DNA from 3 places in the Sphingopyxis sp. Soil_C_28 genome. Region 3 is predicted to be linked to each of the others. Evidence: predicted binding sites of a transcription regulator. Region 3 holds the regulator's gene; each other region holds the start of a gene.
The links. The regulator LexA, encoded in region 3, represses DNA repair genes until DNA is damaged. The targets are predictions, from matches to a motif close to GTTCCNCNCTTGTTCT.
Positions count from the first base shown of each region.

Region 1: radA (DNA repair protein RadA) is a predicted target of LexA. The motif match lies at 2,896-2,911, and genes of this name have one in related genera.
Region 2: AC3A43_RS03205 (ImuA family protein) is a predicted target of LexA. The motif match lies at 1,007-1,022, and genes of this name have one in related genera.

Region 1 is NZ_JBDGJE010000002.1:824,496-831,882, reverse strand. Features, by position in the region: gene AC3A43_RS12230 (cation:proton antiporter domain-containing protein) at 1-544, opposite strand, end outside; gene AC3A43_RS12225 (iron-sulfur cluster assembly scaffold protein) at 541-969, opposite strand; gene AC3A43_RS12220 (CvpA family protein) at 966-1,508, opposite strand; gene radA (DNA repair protein RadA) at 1,519-2,880, opposite strand; gene fsa (fructose-6-phosphate aldolase) at 3,114-3,764, shown strand; gene AC3A43_RS12205 (crotonase/enoyl-CoA hydratase family protein) at 3,961-4,755, shown strand; gene AC3A43_RS12200 (acetyl-CoA acetyltransferase) at 4,757-6,259, shown strand; gene amaB (L-piperidine-6-carboxylate dehydrogenase) at 6,289-7,387, opposite strand, start outside.
Region 2 is NZ_JBDGJE010000001.1:684,055-691,441, forward strand. Features, by position in the region: gene AC3A43_RS03200 (DUF6504 family protein) at 1-323, opposite strand, end outside; gene AC3A43_RS03205 (ImuA family protein) at 244-975, opposite strand; gene AC3A43_RS03210 (HEPN domain-containing protein) at 1,146-2,066, shown strand; gene AC3A43_RS03215 (EexN family lipoprotein) at 2,077-2,325, opposite strand; gene AC3A43_RS03220 (hypothetical protein) at 2,770-4,581, opposite strand; gene AC3A43_RS03225 (ABC-three component system middle component 2) at 4,578-5,063, opposite strand; gene AC3A43_RS03230 (ABC-three component system protein) at 5,056-6,183, opposite strand; gene AC3A43_RS03235 (DUF6119 family protein) at 6,241-7,387, opposite strand, start outside.
Region 3 is NZ_JBDGJE010000001.1:1,118,068-1,125,454, reverse strand. Features, by position in the region: gene trpD (anthranilate phosphoribosyltransferase) at 1-554, shown strand, start outside; gene trpC (indole-3-glycerol phosphate synthase TrpC) at 551-1,345, shown strand; gene moaC (cyclic pyranopterin monophosphate synthase MoaC) at 1,342-1,812, shown strand; gene AC3A43_RS05230 (molybdopterin molybdotransferase MoeA) at 1,809-2,999, shown strand; gene lexA (transcriptional repressor LexA) at 3,065-3,742, shown strand; gene AC3A43_RS05220 (ComEC/Rec2 family competence protein) at 3,696-5,855, opposite strand; gene gltX (glutamate--tRNA ligase) at 5,926-7,387, shown strand, end outside.

The sequences.
Region 1 (7,387 bases), on a different contig from region 3:
GCACGATCGCCAGATCCTGAAACAGCAGGATCGAGAAGGCCTTCTCGCCAAAGGGCGAATTGATCCGCCCCGAGCTTTTGAGGCCGGGCAACACCTGCGCGGTCGACGACAGTGCCAGCGGCAAGCCGAGTGCCAGCGAAGCCGCGGGGCTGAACCCCAGAGTCAAATGGATGAGCCCCGTTAGCACCAGCCCGGTGATCACGACCTGCGCCATGCCGAGCCCGAAAATCGCGCGGCGCATCTGCCACAGCCGGTTCGGCGAGAGTTCAAGTCCGACGAGGAAAAGCAGGAAAGCGATGCCAAGCTCGGCAAAGGCAAGCTTCGATTCGCCGCCCCCGACAAGCGCTAGGCCGTGCGGCCCGACAACCGCGCCCGCGATCAGGTAACCGAGCACGGCGCCGAGGCCGAGGCGGCGGAAAATCAGCACGAACAAGGTCGCGACCCCCAGCAGGATCGCGCCCTCGACCAGCGCGGTATCGGTTGCGGTTTCGGCTACCTTTTCAGCCGCTTCCGAAGCCGCCGCGGTGAGCGTGAGCAGGGTCATGCGGCCGCGGCCCGCTCCTCGAGCGCCGCAATCGCGGCGTCGAAGGGCAGCAGGATCGCGCCGTGTCTCGCGGGATAATCACGCGCCGGCGCAAGCAGGTCAAAGCCCGGCCAGTCGGGCTGGCCGCCCGTGCCCCCGAACCAGCCCGCGATCGCGGCGCGCGCATCGCGCAGATCGGCAAGGCTGCGTCCCCGCGCATGGCGCGCCAGCAGCGCCGCCGACGCCTGCCCCAGCGCGCACGCCTCGACATGCATGCCGACATGGGTGACACGGCCGGCGTCATCGGTGTCGAGGTCGAGGATGATGGCACTGCCGCACAGCGGTGCGCGCTTGCTCACCCGGAAACGCGCATCGGGATTTGGCAGATGTTCGGCGGTCGCGACCGCCAGCGCCAGAATATCGCGATTATAGAGCGGCGCACTCATGGCTTGTCTTTGCCGGCTTCAGCTTCGGCCTCGCGCGCTTCGGCGCGGCGATCGGCGATCACCTTGCTCATCGCGGTGCTGGTGGCGTTCAGCGCCGGATAGGTGCGGCTGTCGGTTATCCACGCCGGACGCTGCGCATTGCCATAGCCGATGTCGTAAAGCAGCGAGACGAGCATGAAACCGATCGAGGCGATCAGCAGGCCTTTGACGGCGCCGAACCCAGCGCCCAGCCCACGGTCGAAACCGCCGACCAGCGATGCGCGGCTGCGCTGTCCCATGGCGCGCGATCCCCATTTGGCAAATGCGAACACGCCGCCGAAGAGCAGGACGAAAGCGAGCGCCGCAGCGCCGCCTTCGGTCCCGACCCAGCCCGCGAGCAGGTCGGTCACCAGCGGGTGAAAAAACCGCACCGCCGCAATCGCCAGGACCCAGGCGAGCAGCGTCGTCAGTTCCTGCACGAGGCCGCGCGAAAAACCGAGTACCGCGCCGCCGCCAACCAGCACCAGCACGACGATATCCAGAGCCGTCAAACTTCCCATTTTGCGGTCGCTAGTCGCGACCGAGCATCAGGTCAACGAGTTCGCCGAGGCGTTCGAAACCGGTGACCGAGATCCCGCCGACCGCTTTCATGCCCTTCGGCCCCCAACCGCGCGAGAAACCAAGCTTCGCCGCCTCACGCAGCCGCAGCCCATCGTGCGAAACCTGCCGCACTTCGCCCGACAGCGACAATTCCCCGAACACGATGGCGTCGGCGGGCACCGGACGTTCGCTGAACGCCGATATCAGCGCCGCCGCGACCGCCAGATCGGCGGCGGGATCGGTCAACCGGTAACCGCCCGCGATGTTGAGATAGACCTCAGCGGCGCCCATTTGCAGCCCGCAGCGCGCTTCGAGGACGGCGAGCACCATCGCGAGCCGCCCGCTGTCCCAGCCAACCACCGCTCTCCGGGGAGTCGCGCCGCTCGCCAGCCGCACGGTCAGCGCCTGCACCTCGACCAGCACCGGCCGTGTGCCTTCCAGCGCCGGAAACACCACCGAACCCGGCACGTCGCGGCTGCGATCGGTCAGGAACAGGCTCGACGGGTTCGAAACCTCGCCCAGCCCTTCTTCGCCCATCGCGAAGACGCCGATTTCGTCGGTGCCGCCAAAGCGGTTCTTCACCGCGCGCAGGATACGATATTGATGGCTGCGCTCGCCCTCGAACGCCAGCACGGTGTCGACCATATGTTCGAGCACGCGCGGTCCCGCGATCGTCCCGTCTTTGGTGACATGACCGACGAGCACGATCGCGGCGTCGCTATCCTTGGCATAGCGGATCAGCTCCTGCGCACTCGCGCGGACCTGGCTCACTGTCCCCGGCGCACTGTCGATCAGGTCGCTGTGCATCGTCTGGATCGAATCGATCACGACGAAATCGGCGGTCTGCCGGTCGAGCGTCGCAAGGATATCGCGCACCGACGTCGCGCTCGCCAGCGCGACCGGCGCGTTGCCGAGCCCCAGCCGCTGCGCGCGCAGCCGCACCTGCGCCGCCGCTTCCTCGCCGCTGATATAAACGACCGACTTGCCCGCCTGCGCTAGCCGCCCTGCCGCCTGCAGCAAAAGCGTCGACTTGCCGATCCCCGGATCGCCGCCGATCAGCGTCGCCGACCCGGCAACGAACCCGCCACCCAGCGCGCGGTCGAACTCCGCAATTCCGCACAGCATCCGCTCAGGCATCTTGCTCTCGGCATCGAGCGATTCGAGTGCGATCGTGCGCCCGCCCTTGCTCAGGTCGTGCTTTGCCGAAAAGACCGTTTCGCCAGCCTCCTCGACCAGCGTGTTCCACTCGCCGCAATCGGCGCACTGCCCCTGCCAGCGATAGGTGGCGGAACCGCAATTCTGGCAGACATATTGACGTTTCGCTTTGGCCATAGCTCGCGCTTAATAGGAACAAAGAAAGAACTCCAGTGCTTTCCTTGTTCGTCATGCCGAACTCGATCCGACGTTCATCACCGCCCGGTCGTCATGGACCCCGGATCAAGTCGAACGAGCCACGAGTCTCGTTCGAGGGTGACGAAAGACGGTGAGGACGGTTCAGTTTTCTCCGCCGTTGCTCTAGGGCGATGGCCAACCCGAATCACCTTCCCACAGGAAAGCCCCGCGCCATGAAATTCTTCGCCGACACCGCCGAAATCGCCGACATCCAGGAACTCGCCGCGACCGGCCTGCTCGACGGGGTCACCACCAACCCGTCGCTGATCGCCAAGTCGGGCCGCGATTTCAAGGAAGTGACGAAGGAAATCTGCGCGTTGACCACCGGCCCCGTATCGGCCGAAGTCGTCGCGCTCGACCATGCGACGATGATGAAAGAGGCCGAGATCCTCCGCAAGATCGCGCCGAATGTCTGCATCAAGGTGCCGCTGACGATTGACGGGCTCAAGACCTGCAAGGCGCTGACCAGCGACGGCACCATGGTCAATGTCACGCTCTGCTTCTCGGCAGCGCAGGCGCTGCTCGCGGCGAAGGCCGGCGCGACCTTCGTCTCGCCCTTCGTCGGCCGTCACGACGACAATGGCTTCGACGGGATGCAGCTGATCTCCGATATCCGTCTGATCTACGACAATTACGGCTATGAAACCGAAATTCTCGTCGCGAGTGTGCGCCACGGCATCCATGTGCTCGAGGCCGCCAAGATCGGCGCCGACGTGATGACCGCACCACCGTCGGTGATCAAGGGGCTGTTCAAGCATATCCTGACCGAAAAGGGCATCGAAGGCTTCCTCGCCGACTGGGCAAAGACCGGCCAGTCGATCTGATAAAACTTCCTCCCTGTGGCACAGCCATGGGGAGGTGGCAGCGCGCAGCGCTGACGGAGGGGCCAAGGCGCGAACGTCCCCGCCCCTCCGCCATCCTGCGGACGGTCCCCCTCCCCATCGCCGCGCGACAGGGAGGATTACAGTTGACGTAAACGTCAACCAACCGCGATACTCCCGCCAAAGGGAGAGATTCGCGATGACCGACACCACCATCCTCACCGAACGCCGCGGCCATATATTGATCGTCACGATCAACCGGCCCGAGGCGCGCAATGCGGTCAATGCCGCGGTCCACATCGGCATCGGCATCGCGCTCGAAGAAGCCGAAGCAGACCCTGAAATCCGCGTCGTCTTGATCACCGGCGCGGGTGACAAAAGCTTCTGTGCGGGCGCAGATCTCGTCGCGCTCTCTCGCGGCGAAAGCCTCTATCCCGACGATCCGGCGCAGCAGGCGTGGGGTTTTGCCGGCATGGTGTCGCACCCGATCTCGAAGCCGATCATCGCTGCGGTCAACGGCTTCGCTTTTGGCGGCGGCTGCGAGATCGCGCTGATGAGCGACATCATCATCGCCGCCGACCATGCGCAATTCGGGCTGCCCGAGGTCAAGGTCGGACTGTTCGCCGCGGCGGGCGGCGCGTTCCGCCTCGCCCAGCAACTGCCGCGCAAGCTCGCGATGGAATATATGCTGACCGGCGACCCGATCCCCGCGGCGCGCGCCGCCGAGTTCGGGCTCGTCAACCATGTCGTCCCGCTCGCCGACCTGCTGCCCACCGCGATCGCACTCGCCGAAAAGATCGCCGCCAACGCGCCGCTGTCGGTGCAGGCGTCGAAACGCGTCGCGCTTGGCATCGACGACGGCCGCATCGCCGCCGACGCGCCCTATTGGGAGCATAACACCCGTGAGCGCGGCGTATTGATGCGCAGCGAAGACGCCCGCGAAGGCCCGCTCGCCTTCGCACAGAAGCGCAAGCCCGAGTGGAAAGCCCGCTGACATGACGATGACCGACCCTGAGCGTATTCCCGTCATCATCGGCGTCGGCCAGATTAACGACAGGCCAGAAGACCCCGATCAGGGACTGGATTCGCTCGGGCTGATGGTCGCGGCGTTGAAGGTCGCAGCAGAAGATGCGGGCGTATCGCTGGCTGAAATCGACAGCCTCGCGATCGTCGACCAGATCAGCTTCCACAGCCTCGGCAAGCTGTGCGATCCGCTCGCCGCCGCGATCGGCGCCACCCCCGCGATCAACTATCAATCGGCGGCCCCCCATGGTGACACCCCGGTGCGCCTGCTCAACGAGGCCGCGAACCGCATAGGCGCGGGCGAGGTCAAACTCGCCGCGATCGTCGGCGCCGAGGCGCTGCGCACCGCCGCCGGCCGTGCCGCCAAAGCCGCGAGCGGTGAGGACAAAAGCTATAACGCGATCCGCAAGGTCGCGACGCGGCGCGAGCCGAACTATGCGCAAGCCCACGGCCTCGCCGCGCCGGTCGACGTCTATCCGCTTTACGAGAATGCAACGCGCGCCGCGTGGAACCAGAGCCTTAAAGAAGCGCAATTCGAAAGCGCCGAAATCTGGTCGCGCTTTTCCGAAGTCGCTGCCGCGAACGACGGCGCGTGGATCCGCAAGCCCGCCTCGCCCGAGGACATCCTCAGGGTCGACGAGCGCAACCGGCCGATCGCCTTCCCCTATTCGAAGCTGATGGTCGCCAATTCGTCGGTCAATCAGGGGGCGGGCTTTATCGTCGCCAGCCTCGCCGAAGCGCGCCGCCGCGGGATCGCCGAAGACCGGCTGATCTACGTGGGCATGGGCGCCGCGGCGAAGGAGCCCGCCAGCATACTCCACCGCGACCGTTACGACGGCAGCGTCAGCATGGAGACGTCGATCGCGCGCACGCTCGAACTCAATGATATGGCCGCCGGCGATTTGGATTTCGTCGAACTCTACAGCTGCTTTCCCTGTGTGCCCAAAATGGCGCGGCGTATCCTCGGCTGGCCGTGGGATCGCCCCGCGACGGTGTTCGGCGGCCTCACCTTTGGCGGCGGCCCGATCGCCAATTATATGAGCCATGCCATCGTCTCGATGGTCGACAAACTGCGCGGCGAAGGCCGTTATGGTTTCCTGTTCGCCAACGGCGGCTTCGCGACCGACAATCATTGCATCATATTGGGAAGCCAGCCGATCGCGGCGGCAAGTTTCCCGCAGGATTTCGACTATCAGGCCGAAGCCGAGGCGAAGCGCGGCCCGGTGCCCGGCCTGGTCGAGGATTATGCGGGTCCGGCGACGATCGAAAGCTATACGATATTCTACGGACGCGACGGCGCGCCGAAGGCCGGCGTTGTCGTGGCGCGCACGCCCGCGGGGGATCGTACGCTGGCACATGTCGATGTCGGCGATGCCGCGATGCTGGCGTTTCTGACCGACGGCACGACGGAACCTGTCGGAACGGGAGGACAGATCGTCGCGCTCGAAGACGGCTTCGGCTGGCGCGCAGCCTGATCTCCCCTCCCGCAAACGAGGGGAACAGGTCAAATGTCGAACGAAACCCCCTGCGCCAGCGGCAGCGCGTCCGAGTAATTCAGCGTGTTCGTCGCGCGCCGCATATAAGCCTTCCAGCTGTCTGACCCCGACTCGCGTCCGCCCCCCGTTTCCTTCTCGCCGCCGAACGCGCCGCCGATCTCGGCGCCCGAGGTGCCGAGATTGACGTTGGCGATCCCGCAGTCGCTCGCGACCAGAAACCGTTCGGCTTCGCGCATGTCGGTGGTGAAGATCGCCGACGACAGGCCGGCGGCGACGTCATTGTGCAGGCCGATCGCCGCATCGAGGTCGTAGTAGCGCATGACGTACAGGATCGGCGCAAAGGTTTCTTCGAGCACCAGGCCAATCTGCCCCGGCATTTCGACCAGCGCGGGCTTCACATAAAAGCTGGCCCCCGCACCGACCCGCTCGCCGCCATGAACGACGCCGCCCGCACCCTTGGCGGCGATCAACGCCGCTTGCATCGCCTCATAGGCCGCACGGTCGATCAGCGGTCCGACGAGCACCTCGCCGTCCAGCGGGTTGCCGATCGCAACGCTCGCATAGGCCGCCTTCAGCTTGGCGACGAAGCCATCGTAAATGCTGTCGTGCACGAACAATCGCCGCGTCGTGGTGCACCGCTGCCCCGCGGTCCCCATCGCCCCGAACGCCACCCCGCGCAGCGCAAGCTCCAGATCGGCCGAGGGCCCGACGATCGCGCCATTGTTGCCGCCAAGCTCGAGGATCGCGCGCGCAAAACGCTGCGCCAACCGCGGCGCCACCGCGCGTCCCATCCTTGTCGACCCGGTCGCCGACACCAGCGCGACGCGCCTGTCGTCGACCAGTGCCTCGCCGACTTCGCGCCCGCCGATCAGCAATTGCGACAGCCCTTCGGGCGCATCGCCGAACCGCGCCACCGCCCGTGTGAAAATCGCCTGGACGCCCAGCGCCGTCAGCGGCGTCTTTTCGGAAGGCTTCCACATGACGCTGTTACCGCAAACGAGTGCCAGCGCCGCATTCCACGCCCACACCGCAACCGGGAAGTTGAACGCCGAAATGACCCCGACAGGTCCAAGCGGGTGCCAGACCTCCATCATTCGGTGCCCCGGC
Region 2 (7,387 bases), 430 kb from region 3:
GGATCGGGCGCGACGACCGGCGAATAGCGCTGGCCCGCCCACAGCGCGAGACGGCGCAGACCCTCGAAGTCGGCGTCGGGCTCGGCATCCACGACATCGAGCTCGGGCGCAAACGCGCGCGCCTTGGTGATCGTCATGCCGGGAGCGATACCGAGCGCGCGGGCGTCCTTGTCGACCGCGGCGACGATCCGCCGGCCATGATCGGGGATCGCGGTGACGAGCGGCCGGGCAGGGGCGGCGCCGTCAGGCCGCAGCTTGCCGGTCTTCCTGCGCAGCCGGTCGGTCGACCAGTGCGGCAGGAAGAGCGATACGACCCGTCGCATCGCAGCCCTCCAATATCCAGAAATGTGGGTTGCCGCCGCGGACGCGCTCGAGCGCGACGCGCCAGCGCGGACGGCCAAGGCTCGGAATGCCGAGATCCTCGCTCGGGCTCGCGGTGATCCGCCAGCGCGTTACCGCGGCGCTGCCCTCGGCCGCCTGCTCGGCCTTGCAGCCGCGGCGAAAGACGAACGCGGGTACGCCCGAGGTCTCGGCGGCGAGCTGGAGCCGCTTCGACGCCGTCGTCGAATATTTGCTGACTTCGCCGACGACACCGGCAAGGCCGGGGTGCCGGAGGCATTCTTCCATCGCGAGCAGGACATTGGTGTCACTGCCCGCCTCGACATGGATCACGCGGTCGGGGTGCAACCCCGCGAGGTGAAGGGCAGGGGCGAACAGGTCGTGCCAGCGCAGGCACCAGAAGACGGCGCCCTCGGTCCGCGCGAGGATGCCGGCGAGGAAGATCGTCGCGCTCGCATCGTCGGCGAGATCGGAGCTTCCGGCAACTTCATGGAGCGCGCCGGTCGTGATCCCGCCGCTTGGAAGCCGCGAATCGACCGCCTCGACGCCGAACGGAATGACTTCGTGCCGCGCGCAGACGCCTTCGATCCGCGCAATTTTGGCGCGAAGATCGGCGAGGACGGCAGGGTGGCGCATGATGTCATAGGACTCGTCAGATAGTTGATTCGTTCCCTCTTTGTTCCTTCTCGGCTTGCCGAGTCAAGCGCGACGCTGGAACTTGCGTCCAACCGAAGCGCGATCCTGTCCATTTTGAATCGAGTTTGGCTTGCCAGAGTCTTGATTGTCCGCCAGATTCAGCGATAGAAATGAAAACGGACATCGATCATCTTCCGCAAAGGCAGCAGGGCGAACTCCAGCGCATCAAGGATGTGCTGATGGAGGAATTCGCGCGTTCGATCGAGCGCGCGACCAAAGCCGAGAAGCGCAACGGCAAGATTCTAAAGATCGTCCTGTTCGGCAGCTATGCGCGTAACGACTGGGTCGACGAGCCTGAAAACGGCTACCAGTCCGACTTCGATCTGCTCGTCATCGTTAGCCACGAAGACCTGACCGATATTTCGGACCATTGGTATATCGCCGAGGACAAGATCCTTCGCGATCCTGCGGTTGGCCGAACGCTCAACATCATCGTCCATACGCTCGCCGACGTGAACCGGGCGCTCACCCGCGGCGAATATTTCTGGGTGGATATTCTGCGCGACGGTATTCTGCTGTACGAATTGCCTAATCATCCTTTGGCGGTCCCGAAGCCGCTGACGGCGGCCGATGCGTATCGAATGGCGCTAGAGTATTTTGAAACGAACCTGCCGGCGATCGATGTTCAATTGCAGACTGTCGATTTTCAGGTCCAGCGCGGTGATACAGACTTGGTCTGGCGAAAAGCGGCCGCGTTTTCGCTTCATCAGGCGGTTGAGCGGGCATATGCATGCTTCTTGCTCACCAGTACCTTCTATTTCCCGCGCTCGCACAACATCAAGTTCTTGCGCTCGCTAGCCGAAGACCGCGAACCGCAGCTTATCGAAGCATGGCCGCGCGAGAGCAAATTGGATCGGCGCCGTTTCGAGCTGTTGAAGCGGGCATACGTCGAGGCACGATATTCGCCGAGCTACGAGATCACCGCCGACGATCTGGAAGCGCTCGCAGCCTCAGCGCGCAACCTGCGCGAGATTGTCGAACGGCTTTGCCGGGAGCAACTCGACGAACTGCGTTCGGCTGCCGAGCTCTAGTCGCGCCAGATCAACGGGGCGTATAAGCCTTCCCATCGCCGAAAAATTTCTTGCTGCGCGCCTTCGCATCGGCTCGGATCACAGCCATCTCGGCATTGCTGCATTCCTCGCCGCGGACCGATCCGTCCTGGCATCCCGCGAAAACCTCTCGGGCCTCGTCGACATGTGCGTCGAAATATTGCTTGCTGCGTGGCTCGGCCTTGCCGCAGCTCGCGAGCGCGGTTCCGAGAAGCACGATTCCAATGACTTGCGTGTTCATGAGGCTCTCCTTTGCGAGCCGGCAAATTATCGTGAAGCGCCACGACTGAGCAACAAAAGAGCGAAGAAACTCTCAAATCGAGAGCGATTGTTTGTCCGCGCAGTCGCCAGAACGCCGGACATTTGATAAAGGCGACGCCGCCGGGCGGCCGCCGCATATGTGCAAGCCTCGGCTAAAAGCGGCGGCGCAAGTTCTCGAACTTGTTCTCAACGCCCGGCCTATCCTCCATAAACGGCCGGTTTGCGCCCGATCTAAGCCGTAGCCGGCCGCGAGGCGGCCGCCTGAAACCTGCCGTTCGCGAATGTCAGAGCAGGAAATCAGCAATGCGCCTGATTTCGTTAGTTCGACATGCTGACTACTCAACGGAAACCAGCTCCTCATTCGTTGCAGCTTGCGCAAGAGGAGAAGGGCGTGAGTGCCAATAAGGGCGCGACCTGAGTGTGCTCACAACAGCCCGAAGCGCCCCTCAGCCGGGTTGCGCGTAAACACTGTAAGGTTGAGGCCCGCGAGCTCGCTATCTGGCGGATGCTGATTTTCAATGATGATCACCTGGCTTTCAACGCTATGATGTGCCTTGAGGTAGCCATAGAAGCGCTCTTTCAAATCAGTACCCTGCAGCGCGGTATCCTCGTCCCCTTCGGGCTTGAAATAGGCAAGGAGCGGGGAGTCCAGGAGCAGAAAGCCCGGGTGCGGCAGTTCATGCTCTTGGCAAAATTCGAGCAATGCGATCGAAACGGCGGCATGCGTAATTGCGCGCAGTCCCTTGCCGCGACTGCCTCTGGGTTTACCGTCGATGACGAAATCGCTCGCATCCTTGTCGTAATGGACGCGGCATTCGCCAGGAAAATTCCACGCTTTGAGGATCTGTTCGACCTTCAACGAGAACTGGTGTGCGACCACTTCCGAGAAGCCAATCGCAACCTTAGCATTTGCGGCAGGCTCTGGCGCCACGTCATCGAGACTTGCGCGGCGCGCCTCAAGCTTTTCGAACCGATCGAATAAGGCCAAAAATCCGCGGACCGCTGACCGGGTTTCGATGATGTCGGTGAATTTGGCGCGGGCCTCTTCCACCTCGGGCGCCATGGTCTGCCGGATCTCTGCGTCAACATTCGCAAAGGCATTCTCGACTGTCGCCCGTAGCTCTGAAAGGCTGTCTTTTTCGGCCAGCAGGTCAGTTACCGTCGAGGCAAGTTCCTCCGACAGTCGCTCAATTTTACTGATTTCGGCCGTCGCCGCTTCGACGATCGTCGCAACATTCCCCTCGCAATCGGCTTCAGAATGCTGCGCCTCGGGGTCCGCTCCGCATAATGGACAAGCCACACGCCCGACATACGCGAACAGCGTCCCGCTCTCCTGGATGGCCCTCAGGCGCTCCCGGTCGACGCCATAATGCTCCCGAAGCAGATTGAAACGCGCGAGCAGTTCAAGGATCTCGTCGAGACGGTCGTCGATTCCGCGCCGCTGCTTCGCTAGTTCTCGGCGCTCCTCCATCTGCGCGTCAAGGGTCCTCTGCGCATTGGACACGCTGTCCCGATGTTCCGCCACGGAGGAATCGAGCTTTTCCAACTGCGCTTCGAGCTCGCCTTTCTCCTCTCCCATATCGATGATTTCCGACGCAAGGTCTGCGATCATCTCGTCGAGCAACCCGATTTGTCCGGCTTGGTCGGGTTCGTCGGACGCGGCCGACACGACGGCGGAATCATCAATGCCGGTCAGGAGTAGCTTGATCGTGGCGAGTTCGGCCGTCTTTAGCGTGTACTGCCCGCCCCAGAAAGGCGATCCCTTTTGCTGGATTTCCCCTTCTTGCACTATCACCAGACGCGCAAGATTACGAAAGCTGAGGCTATTCGTCTTGCTCTTCGTGCTGCTCTTCAGGATCCGCTTTCCGAGAAGACCGATTTTCTCCAGTAGGAATCCCGAGACATTGTCTACGCGCTCATGGGCATGCGATTGGCGCAGCTTTTCTGTCACACCGCCCTGACGCAGGGCAAAATCCCCGCCCGAGATCGCGCGTTCGAAGGTCCAGGATTCGCCTTCGGTGCTGGATAGACCGAGCTCGATCGTGCTGTAGCCTTCTCGTTCCGGGATCACCTTCAGATCAGATCCGCCGAGCATAAAATCGACTGCCTCGGCAAGGAACGATTTGCCGGTGTCCGACGCGCCACAGATCACGTTGACGCCCGCATAAAAGCGGATTTCGCTGTGCTTGGAAGGACCTGTAAAGCTCAGTTGGTCAAGACGCAGATAGTCGCTCACGCGGTAGGTCCCCGAAGCTGCCCAGGTTGGAACTGGGTAGTCCATCTCTCGAAGAAACGCTGGGTAATGGTGCGGATCGCATCGGTGGTCATATGGCCGAATGCCTGCACGGCCCAGTTTGCTCGGGCGCGCAACTCAGTTGAGTAAGGCGCGCTCAACGCTGCCATGTAGGGCGCCGCAGCCTCGCCTGCGCGATAGAAAATCCCGTCCGGGCTCGCTACCCGTTCTACCAGCCCGCGGCTCGCCATCAACAGCAGTCCCTTCTCGATGATTTCCCTGCGCACCAGCAGTTCGCCCGCGCGCATAGGCAGGGCGGCGTGCAGGCTCTCCGGACCCCCGGCGTCCCCGGAATGAACCACGAGATAATCAAGTTCGACCAGCCTCTGCAAATCGCAGCCGTTGGGGTGCGCCGCCTCCAGAATCGACAGCGCGCGGACGCCGGTTTCCAACGGGCTGTTGAACGGGCTCACGCGTTTACTCATCGGGCGATATCCAATGAAGGCGATCCTCGTTGACAAGCTGATGACAAATACCCTGCCGATCCTGAACGCGTGTTGCTGGGGCCAGCGGGTTGGATGTCGCGGCTATCTGGGCCGCTTGCGACACGGTCGCCTTCATGCGTTCGAACCCCGTAGAATGCGAACTCTCGCATAGGTCAACGACGCCTTGGAAGACTTCCTCCTGCAGGGCGTCGAACGTGCCCTCGGGCACGGTGTCGCGAGAGAAATTCCTAAGCGCCTCCGCGCTGTAAAAGCGTTCGCGCTGCCTACTGAAATCGCGTTGCAGCGGCGGCTGCAGGGCGAGGGCGGGGAGATCCGGCACCTGTTCGCCCAGATGGTCTCCATAAGCATCTAGGAGTTGCCGGATATACCTGCTCTCGTGCGCGGCGGGCTCCGCCGGGGGACCATGTGGGGCCGGACGCGGCGGAAGGCCGCCGCCGAAACGAACCGAGTGGAATTTGGTCATTTCATGTTGCGCAATCAGGTCCAGCACGCTCTTTGAAGCGAAGATCGAAAAGTCAAAGGCGTCGAAATAGGAGAGTAGGTCTCCTGTGAGTGCCACGTCTGCCGTCGTTGTGATTTGATGCCTGCACTGCTTTTCCCAAGCCTGCCCGACGCTTTCCTTAAGTTTGTTTGAATCAAGGAGAAGCTTTGCGGCCGTAGTGCCTACGTCTCTGCTCGCGGCGAAATAGTGCCTTCTCGGCACCGTATATTCACCTAGCCACGAATAGTAGATGATCTTTCCAATTTCGACATGGATGTCTGCGGGCCGCAGCGGATGATTGTATCGCTTGCACTGATAGTTGTCCCAAGGTGCGCTGAAGCCGGCAGCATCGGTGAAGCCGGCGACATCAAGGCCCATGTCTCCGGCGCCGGCGAAGCGCCGCACGATGGCATAGCCTGTGAGCGAACTGGCCCACTCCTCAGTGAATCCCTCCCAGTCGTCCGGAGAAAAAATCTGCACGCGGGCCGCCTTCGGGATAGGTAGCCCAGATTGGACATGATTTGCGGAAGCGGCGTGTACAATCTCTTTCGGCACAACCGCCTTGAAGTCGGAATTTTGAACCAAAAGCGACCAAACCTTCCCCAGGCTGTGCGCCATCAAAGCGCTACTAACAGACAGAAACAAACGAAATTAGAATCAAATCGGACTGATAGACTACTCTTTCTCAATCAGGTGAAGCTGGACGTTGAATCCCATTCGATCGATGCGCGCGGCTGCGGCGCGAAGCGCCACTTTGCTGAAGAACGGAAGGTTGAGATTTTTCGACTTTTTGTGCGCATGACGCATCACGCCATATATGACAGTGAAATCCTTGGCAGTAGGCCTAGTGCGTCCGTCCGGAATGAGGGCGGCAAAGCCCTGGCGATTATATTTCGCCTCGCGCTTTGTTACGGCCCGCCGAAAGTCGCCCCGAAATTTTGAATCGCTCATAAACGCCTCGGCGGAGATCAACGCTTGGTTCCATAAATGGCTGAGCGGGGCCGATGAGTGGCCGTCCTTGAGATGGATCAGCTCGCTTTGTCGAGAGAGGAAATCGCAGGCCTCGATCTTGGCGGTGGGTGCGCCGGCAGGATTGGAGCGGGTCTGATCGAGGCAAAGAAGTCGTTGGTCGGCGATAAGCGCCGCGATCAACGCCTGCTCCGTTTTCGCTACCGTTTTGGTTAAGAACGACGGTTTCAGGAGGGCTTGGTAGCTGCGTTCGACGTCTTTCTGAAACTTGTCCTCAATCAGATACCATATCCCGTCAAATAGGACGTAGCTATTGTCCGCATCGCTCGTCTCGAAGACAAAGCAGGAATACAGCTTTCGGCGATGTGTGCCGTCGCTGCGTCCGTTTTTCATTACGCGAATCTCGTGCGATGGTTTGAGTGCCCGCATGTCAGTGATGGTGTCGAACTTCCCTTTTCTAAGCTCGGAAACGTAGTCCTCGATCGCCAGCTCCAGATAGCTCTCCTTGCCGGAGCTCAGCCCCAGACCAAAATAGCCTATCTCTACCGAGTCCTCTGGACCCAGTATGTCAGGGATTGCGAGATGCAGGTCGGAGACGCCGCCATCGACCAAGATCTTCAACTCCTCGAAAACCATGTCATCGAGGGCCTGGATCAGCGTACGACTGGAGACGGGCTGCACGTGGTCGATAAAGCCGAAGTCGCGTTGGTAGGACGTCTCGCCATAGAGTTCGAGCGCACGCTCGCACTGAGCAACTACACGCGTCGGAGCAAGGTGCGCCCGGAATTTTAGCGCGTCGCGGCCGGTAAGCGCCTTAGCAAAGTCGCTCGATGACGGAATGCCCGACGCGAGC
Region 3 (7,387 bases):
TCGCCGCGCACCACCATCCGGCGATGAAGCGCATCATGCCGATCCGCAAGGCGATCGGGCGTCGCACGATCTTTAATCTGATGGGCCCCCTCGCCAACCCGGCGCGCGTCACGCGCCAGCTGATCGGTATCGCCCGCCCCGCCTATGTTCCCGTTTATGCCGAGGCGCTGCACCGGCTCGGCACCGAGCATTCGCGCGTCATTTCGGGCGACGAGGGACTCGACGAGCTCTCGCTCGCGGGCGGCAATGAGGTGGCGGTGATCACGCCCGAAGGCGTGCGGATGCAGCGCAGCGTTGCCGCCGATGCCGGTCTTCCCACGCGCTCGCTCGGTGAAATCCGCGGCGGCGACGCGATTTTCAATGCAAAGGCGCTGCGCCGCTTGCTCGAAGGTGAAGCCGGAGCCTACCGCGATGCGGTACTCTACAACGCCGCCGAGGCGCTCGTCGTCGCCGGTGCCGTCGAAACGCTGGTCGAAGGCGTCGAGGAAGCCGCCGAAGCCATCGACAAGGGCCTTGCCAACGCGCTGCTCAATTGCTGGATCGCCTATAAATGAACAAGCTCACGCAAATTCTGGATACCAAGGCTGGTGAGGTCGCCGAGCGCCGCGCAATCCGGTCGCTTTCCGACCTCGACGCGATTGATGCCGGGCCTGTCCGCGGCTTCGCGGCGGCGCTGCAGGCGAAGATCGACGCTGGCGGCTTCGGCCTGATCGCGGAAATCAAGAAAGCCTCCCCATCCAAGGGGTTGATAAGGAGCGATTTCAATCCAGCGGACCATGCGCGCGCTTACGCTGCCGGCGGCGCCGCGTGCCTGTCAGTCCTCACCGATGCACCCTATTTCCAGGGCCACGAAGATTATCTGGTCGCCGCGCGCGCCGCCTGCGCGCTGCCTGCGCTCCGCAAGGATTTCATGGTCGACCCTTGGCAGGTCGCCGAAGCCCGCGCGATCGGCGCCGATGCAATCCTGATCATCGTCGCCGCGCTCGACGATGGCGCCATGCAGGACATCGAGGCGGCCGCGATCGAGCGCGGCATGGATGTGCTCGTCGAAGTGCATGACGAGGCCGAGCTCGACCGCGCGCTGACCCGGCTCCGCTCGCGTCTGATCGGCGTCAACAATCGGGATCTGCGGACCTTCGAAACCGATCTCGGTGTCACCGAACGCTTGGCCCGCCTCGTCCCGCCGGGCACCTTGCTCGTCGGCGAAAGCGGCATCGCCGACCACTCCGATTGCGAAAGATTGGCGGAAAGCGGCGTTCGCGTGTTCCTTGTTGGTGAAAGCCTGATGCGCCAGGATGACGTCACGGCGGCAACGCGCACGCTTTTGACCGGCACCCCGGCATGACGCGGCCGACGCACCTCGACGAAAGCGGGGCTGCGTCGATGGTCGATGTGGGCGGCAAGGCCATGACCCAGCGCCGCGCCGTCGCTGGCGGGCGCATCACGATGTCGGCAGAGGCGCTCGAAGCCATCCGGAGCGGCAACGCGCCCAAAGGCGACGTCCTGTCGACCGCGCGCATCGCCGGAATCATGGCGGCCAAGCGCACATCCGACCTCATCCCGCTCTGCCATCCGCTCGCGCTGACCAAGGTCGGCGTCGATTTTGCATGGGAAGAGCGCGGCATCGCCGTTACCGCGACCGCGCGGACGACGGGTCAGACCGGCGTCGAGATGGAGGCGCTCACCGCCGCGTCGGTCGCCCTGCTCACGCTTTACGATATGGCCAAGGCACTCGACCGCGCGATGGTGCTCGGTGACATTCGCCTGCTCGAAAAGAGCGGCGGTCGCTCGGGCGACTGGCGCGCCGAATGACGGCGCTCCTTCCGGTCGAGGACGCACAAGACCGCCTTCTCGCGCTGCGTGCGCCTTTGGGAAGCGAAAAAATCAGCCTTTCCGATGGGCTTAGCCGTTATCTTTCGGATGATGTCGTGGCCTTGCGCGACCAACCAGCCGCGGCGTTATCGGCGATGGACGGCTATGCGATCCGTTTCGACGATCTGCCCGGCCCTTGGACAATGGTCGGCGAAGTCGCTGCCGGCACCGCGACCGACCGGACGCTTACGTCGGGCCAGGCGATACGGATATTTACCGGCGCGCTGCTGCCAGACGGCGCCGATACCGTCGTCATGCAGGAAGATGTCTCGCGCGAGGGCGAACGCTTGACGCTTTGCGGAGATGGGCCGGGCACACGCGGCCGCCACATTCGTGAGCGGGCAACCGATTTCGCCGCCGGCACGATTTTGCTTCCTGCCGGAACCCGCCTTACGCCCGGAGCGATTGCCGCCGCGGCGATGAGCGGCGCGGGCCAGATTACCGTTGGCCGTCGCCCCAGCGTCGCAATCCTGACGACCGGCGATGAACTTGTCCAACCGGGGCGTCCGCTCGCGGCCGGGCAGATACCCGACAGCAATGGCGTGATGCTCGCCGCGATGCTTGACGGTGAGGTCGCCGAAACGATCCTGCCGCATCAAGTCCGCGATGACCGCCTGATACTTGCCAAGATTCTCAAGGATTTGGCGCGACGTCACGACGTCATCGTCACCGTCGGCGGCGCGTCGGTCGGTGATCATGACCATGTGCGCAGCGCACTCGAGGACGCCGGCGGACATCTGGATTTCTGGCGAATCGCGATGCGTCCGGGCAAGCCGCTGATCGCCGGGACAATCGGCGATGCGGTGCTGGTCGGTCTGCCCGGCAATCCGTCTTCGGCCTTCGTCACCGCAACACTGTTTCTGTTGCCGCTCGTCCGTCATCTTGCCGGCGCGAGCGATCCGCTTCCTGTTGCGCATCGGGGCCCGCTCGCGACGCCGCTGGCCGAAGGTGGAACGCGGCGCGACTATCTTCGCGCGAGACTCGAGAACGGCAAGCTTACGCCGATGTTCGGGCAGGAAAGCGGGCTGACGCTGCCGCTGGCGTCCGCCAACGCGCTGCTCATCCGCGAGATTGGTGCGCCGGCACGCGATGCGGGCGCCATGTCGGACTATCTCGTCATCGCTTGACAAGTTCCGCTTTGTTCCACTATCGTTCTCACTATGTCCGGAACTGGCATCATGGAGAACAACCGATGTTGACCGCAAAGCAGCATGAGCTGCTCCACTTCATCCAGCAAAAGCTCGACAACAGCGGCATTTCGCCGTCGTTCGAGGAGATGAAGGAGGCGCTGGGCCTCAAATCCAAATCGGGTATCCACCGGCTGATCAGCGCGCTGGAAGAGCGCGGATTCTTGCGCCGCTTGCCCAATCGCGCCCGCGCGCTCGAAGTGATCAAGGTTCCCGAGGCAGCGAAGACCGCTCCGGCGCGCGAGAATGTCGTGCCGCTGCGTAAGCCGGCACCGACGGTCCGTCCGATTGCCGCGAACGACATCGTCGAAGTGCCGCTGCACGGCAAGATTGCTGCCGGCGTGCCGATCGAGGCGTTCGAGGAGCATAATAACCTCGCCGTTCCCGCCGCTTTGCTCGGCTCGGGCGAACATTATGCGCTCGAAGTGTCGGGCGACTCGATGGTCGAGGCAGGCATCTTCGACGGCGATTACGCGCTGATCCAGAAGGCGAGCACCGCGCGCGAGGGCGATATCGTCGTCGCGCTCGTCGACGGGCAGGATGCTACACTCAAATATTTCCGCCGCGAGGGGGCAATGATCCGGCTCGACCCCGCCAACAGCGCCTATGAACCGCAGCGTTACCCCGCCAACCGCGTCATCGTTCAAGGTCGGCTGTCGGGACTGCTTCGTCGTTACCACTGAGTTGCTGCGGCAAACGCCACGGATGGCCGTCGCCCGCGCGTAGCGTGGCGACGGCTTCGGGTGTTTCGCCGAAATAGAGCGCCAGTCCGCCGCTTGCGGCCAGGCTGTCACGATCGATCGTCATCCAGCGCCCTGAGCATTCATGCGGTAGCCAGCGGTCGCTGATCACTACATCGGCGGCGGCGCAAGCGGCCGCCATGTCGGCGCCCTCGATCCGGTCGCGCCCGCGCGAGGCGAGGATGATGCGACGGGAAGCGCCTTCGCCCTGACTCCAGCGGCAGAAATCGCGATTGCATTCGACATGATCGAGCTCGGCCAGCGCAGCGAGCGGCGTATCGATACCCGCCGCCTCCCCCATCGTGTCGCGGATATAATCGCCCGCCCGGTCGCGGAGCAGCGCATAGCCGCCGTCGGGGAGCGCAGCGGCGATATGCCGCCCATCGCCCGTGACCAGCAGATCGGGGCGCGGCTGCAGAACCAGCGCGGCCATGCCGATCACCAATGGCACAGCGCCCGCCCTGCGCCAGCCAGTTTTCCAGAGCAGAAGCCAGAGCCCGCCGGCGATCGCCAAGGCGAAGCCCCAACGCGGAAAGGTCGGCATCATCGCGACCGCACCCGGCGCGTCGGCGACGCTGTGCGCCAGGCCGATCAGCGTCAGCAACGCCTGTTCGGCAACCCACCAGAAGGGCGCACCGAGCCCGACGCTGTCGAACAGCAACGCCAGCGCCTCGGCAGGCATGATGACGAAGGTCGTCAGCGGAATCGCGATCACATTGGCCAGCGCGCCATACAGTCCCGCCTTGTGAAAGTGGAACAGCGCGATCGGCGCCAGCGCCACCTCGACGACAAGCCCCGTGATGAGCAACCCCGTAACGCCGCGCCCGAGCCGGAAAACCCACGGCTCTTCCCGCTGCGCCAGAAAGGATCGCATCGGACGGCTTTCGTGCAGCGCGATGATCGCCGTGACAGCGGCGAAGCTCAACTGAAAGCTGGGGCCAGCCAGCGATTCGGGCCGCCAGATCAGGACGATCAAGGCACCCGCCGCAACAAGCCGCAGGGTCAGCGCCTCGCGCCCCATCAAAAATGCCACGAGCACGAGCAGCGCAGCGATGAACGAGCGCAGCGTCGGCACCTCGGCGCCAGCCAGCCATGTATACCCGCCGCCGGCAAGCGCTCCCGCAGCGGCGGCGAGCGGCAGGACATAGCCCGCGAGCGCGAGCCGACGGCTGAGCGCGAAAAGCCGCATCGTCAGCAGCATGGCAAAGCCGACGACCGCGGTCACGTGCAGGCCGCTGATCGACAGAAGATGAGCAAGGCCGCTGCGGCGCATCGCCTCCTCGTCCGCTTCGCTGATTGCGCCGCGGTCGCCAGTTACAAGCGCCGCGGCGATACCACCCGCCGATCCCTCAACCTGCCCGTGGATATGCCCGCTGAGCCGGGCACGCAGAGGAGGCGTCACCGCGCCGCGCCCCGGTGTACGCGACACGTCGCCCAAAACCGTCCCAACGGCGCCGATCCGGTCGAACCAGGCACGCTGGGCGAAATCATAGCCGCCGGGCAGGCTCGCGGTCGGCGGCGGCATCAAGCGGGCGCGAACACCGACCGTTTCACCCTCATCCAGATCGAGCGCCTGCTCGCTGGACAAGGTCAGCCGAACGCGCGGCGGCAGATCGCTGCGCTGCTGGGGGCGTGCGATTACCCGCACCTGCCCCTTGGCGGGGAGCGGTTCGACACGTTCGACAATGGCAGAAAACGCGGTCGTCGCTGGCGTAGCCAGCACCGGCGCCGCCACCCAGAGAGCGCGCGCCCAGATCAGCAGGACACCCGCCGCCATCACGCCGCACCCGACGACGACCACGCGTCCGGACCATTTTTGCCAGCCGATCAGCAATCCCGCGAGCACGCCCCCGGCGAGCAGCAACAGCAATCCGATCCAGTGGGCGGCCGTGGGAAGCGCAAACCACGCGGCAATCCCGGCGCCGAGCGCGACGGGCAGCCATAGCCCGATCCGCTCGCGCTCGGCCTCCAGCCGCGCCTCGATCGCGTTCGCCAGCCGGTGTCCAATACTTGCCCACCGCGCGGCAATGGGCGTTTGTAGCTGCCTTGTCGCCATGCTAGGGGCTCCCCCGATCCCCGCCGAGCCTTCTCTTGTTGGTCCGGCAAAGTGAGTGAAAGAGGCCAGAGTGGCAACCGAAAACCAGACCAATATGGCAGCAGCAACCGCCGAAGCGACAGGCGCCGATGTCGTGACGCGCTTTGCCCCCTCGCCGACCGGCTATCTGCACATCGGCGGCGCGCGCACCGCGCTGTTCAATTGGCTCTTCGCGCGTCATCACGGCGGAAAATTCCTGCTTCGCATCGAGGATACCGACCGTGCGCGCTCCACCGACGCCGCGATCGACGCGATCCTCGACGGCATGCAGTGGCTCGACCTTGATTGGGATGGCGAGACCGTGTTCCAGTTCGCGCGCGCGCCGCGTCACGCCGAGGTCGCGAACGAGCTGCTCGCAAAGGGCGAAGCCTATCGCTGCTACCTGACGCAGGACGAACTCGCCGCGATGCGTGCCGAGGCGCAGGAAAAGCGCCTTCCCTTCCGTGTCCGCAGCGCTTGGCGCGACCGCGAAGACGGCGACCCGGCGGTCCCGCATGTCATTCGTCTGCGCGCGCCGCAGGACGGCGCGGTGACGATCACTGACAAGGTGCAGGGCGAGGTGACCGTCCAGAACGCAGAACTCGACGATTTCATTCTGCTGCGCAGTGACGGCACGCCCACTTATATGCTCAGCGTCGTGGTCGACGATAATGACATGGGTGTCACCCACGTCATCCGCGGCGACGATCACCTCAACAACGCCTTTCGCCAACTTGCCCTCATCCGGTCGATGGGCTGGCGCGAACCGATTTATGCCCATGTTCCGCTGATCCACGGCGCTGACGGTGCGAAGCTGTCGAAACGTCACGGCGCGCTCGGGGTCGATGCCTATCGCGACGAGATGGGCTATCTTGCCGAAGCGGTGAACAATTATCTCCTCCGCCTCGGCTGGGGCCATGGGGACGACGAGATCATCAGCCGCCAGCAGGCGACCGAGTGGTTCGACCTTGAGCATGTCGGCCGTTCGCCCTCGCGTTTCGATTTCAAAAAGCTCGAAAATCTCAACGGCCATTATATTCGCGAAGCCGACGACGCGCACCTCGCGAATCTCGTCGCCCCGCGCGTCGAAAAGCTTGTCGGGCGTGCGCTCGACGACGGCGACCGCGATCTGCTGACGCGCGCGATGGCGTCGCTGAAACCGCGCGCCAAGACGCTCGACGAGATCGCCGACGGCGCGATTTTTCTGTTTCAACCCGACCCGTTGCCGGTGGACGAAAAGGCGGCCGAGGTGCTAAAGGCCTCGCCCGAAGGTCTGCTTGCCGCCGTGATTCAGCGGCTTCGCGGGCTGAACGACTGGACGATAGAAGAGCTGGACGCCGCAGTCCGCGCAGAAGCCGAAGCCGCCGAACTTGGCCTCGGAAAGCTGGCACAACCTTTGCGCGCGGCATTAACCGGCCGAACCATTTCCCCGGGAATTTTCGACGTGCTGCTGTTGCTCGGACGGGATGTCAGTCTGGCGCGACTTGACGCAGCGCAACATTATCCGGCAGGGG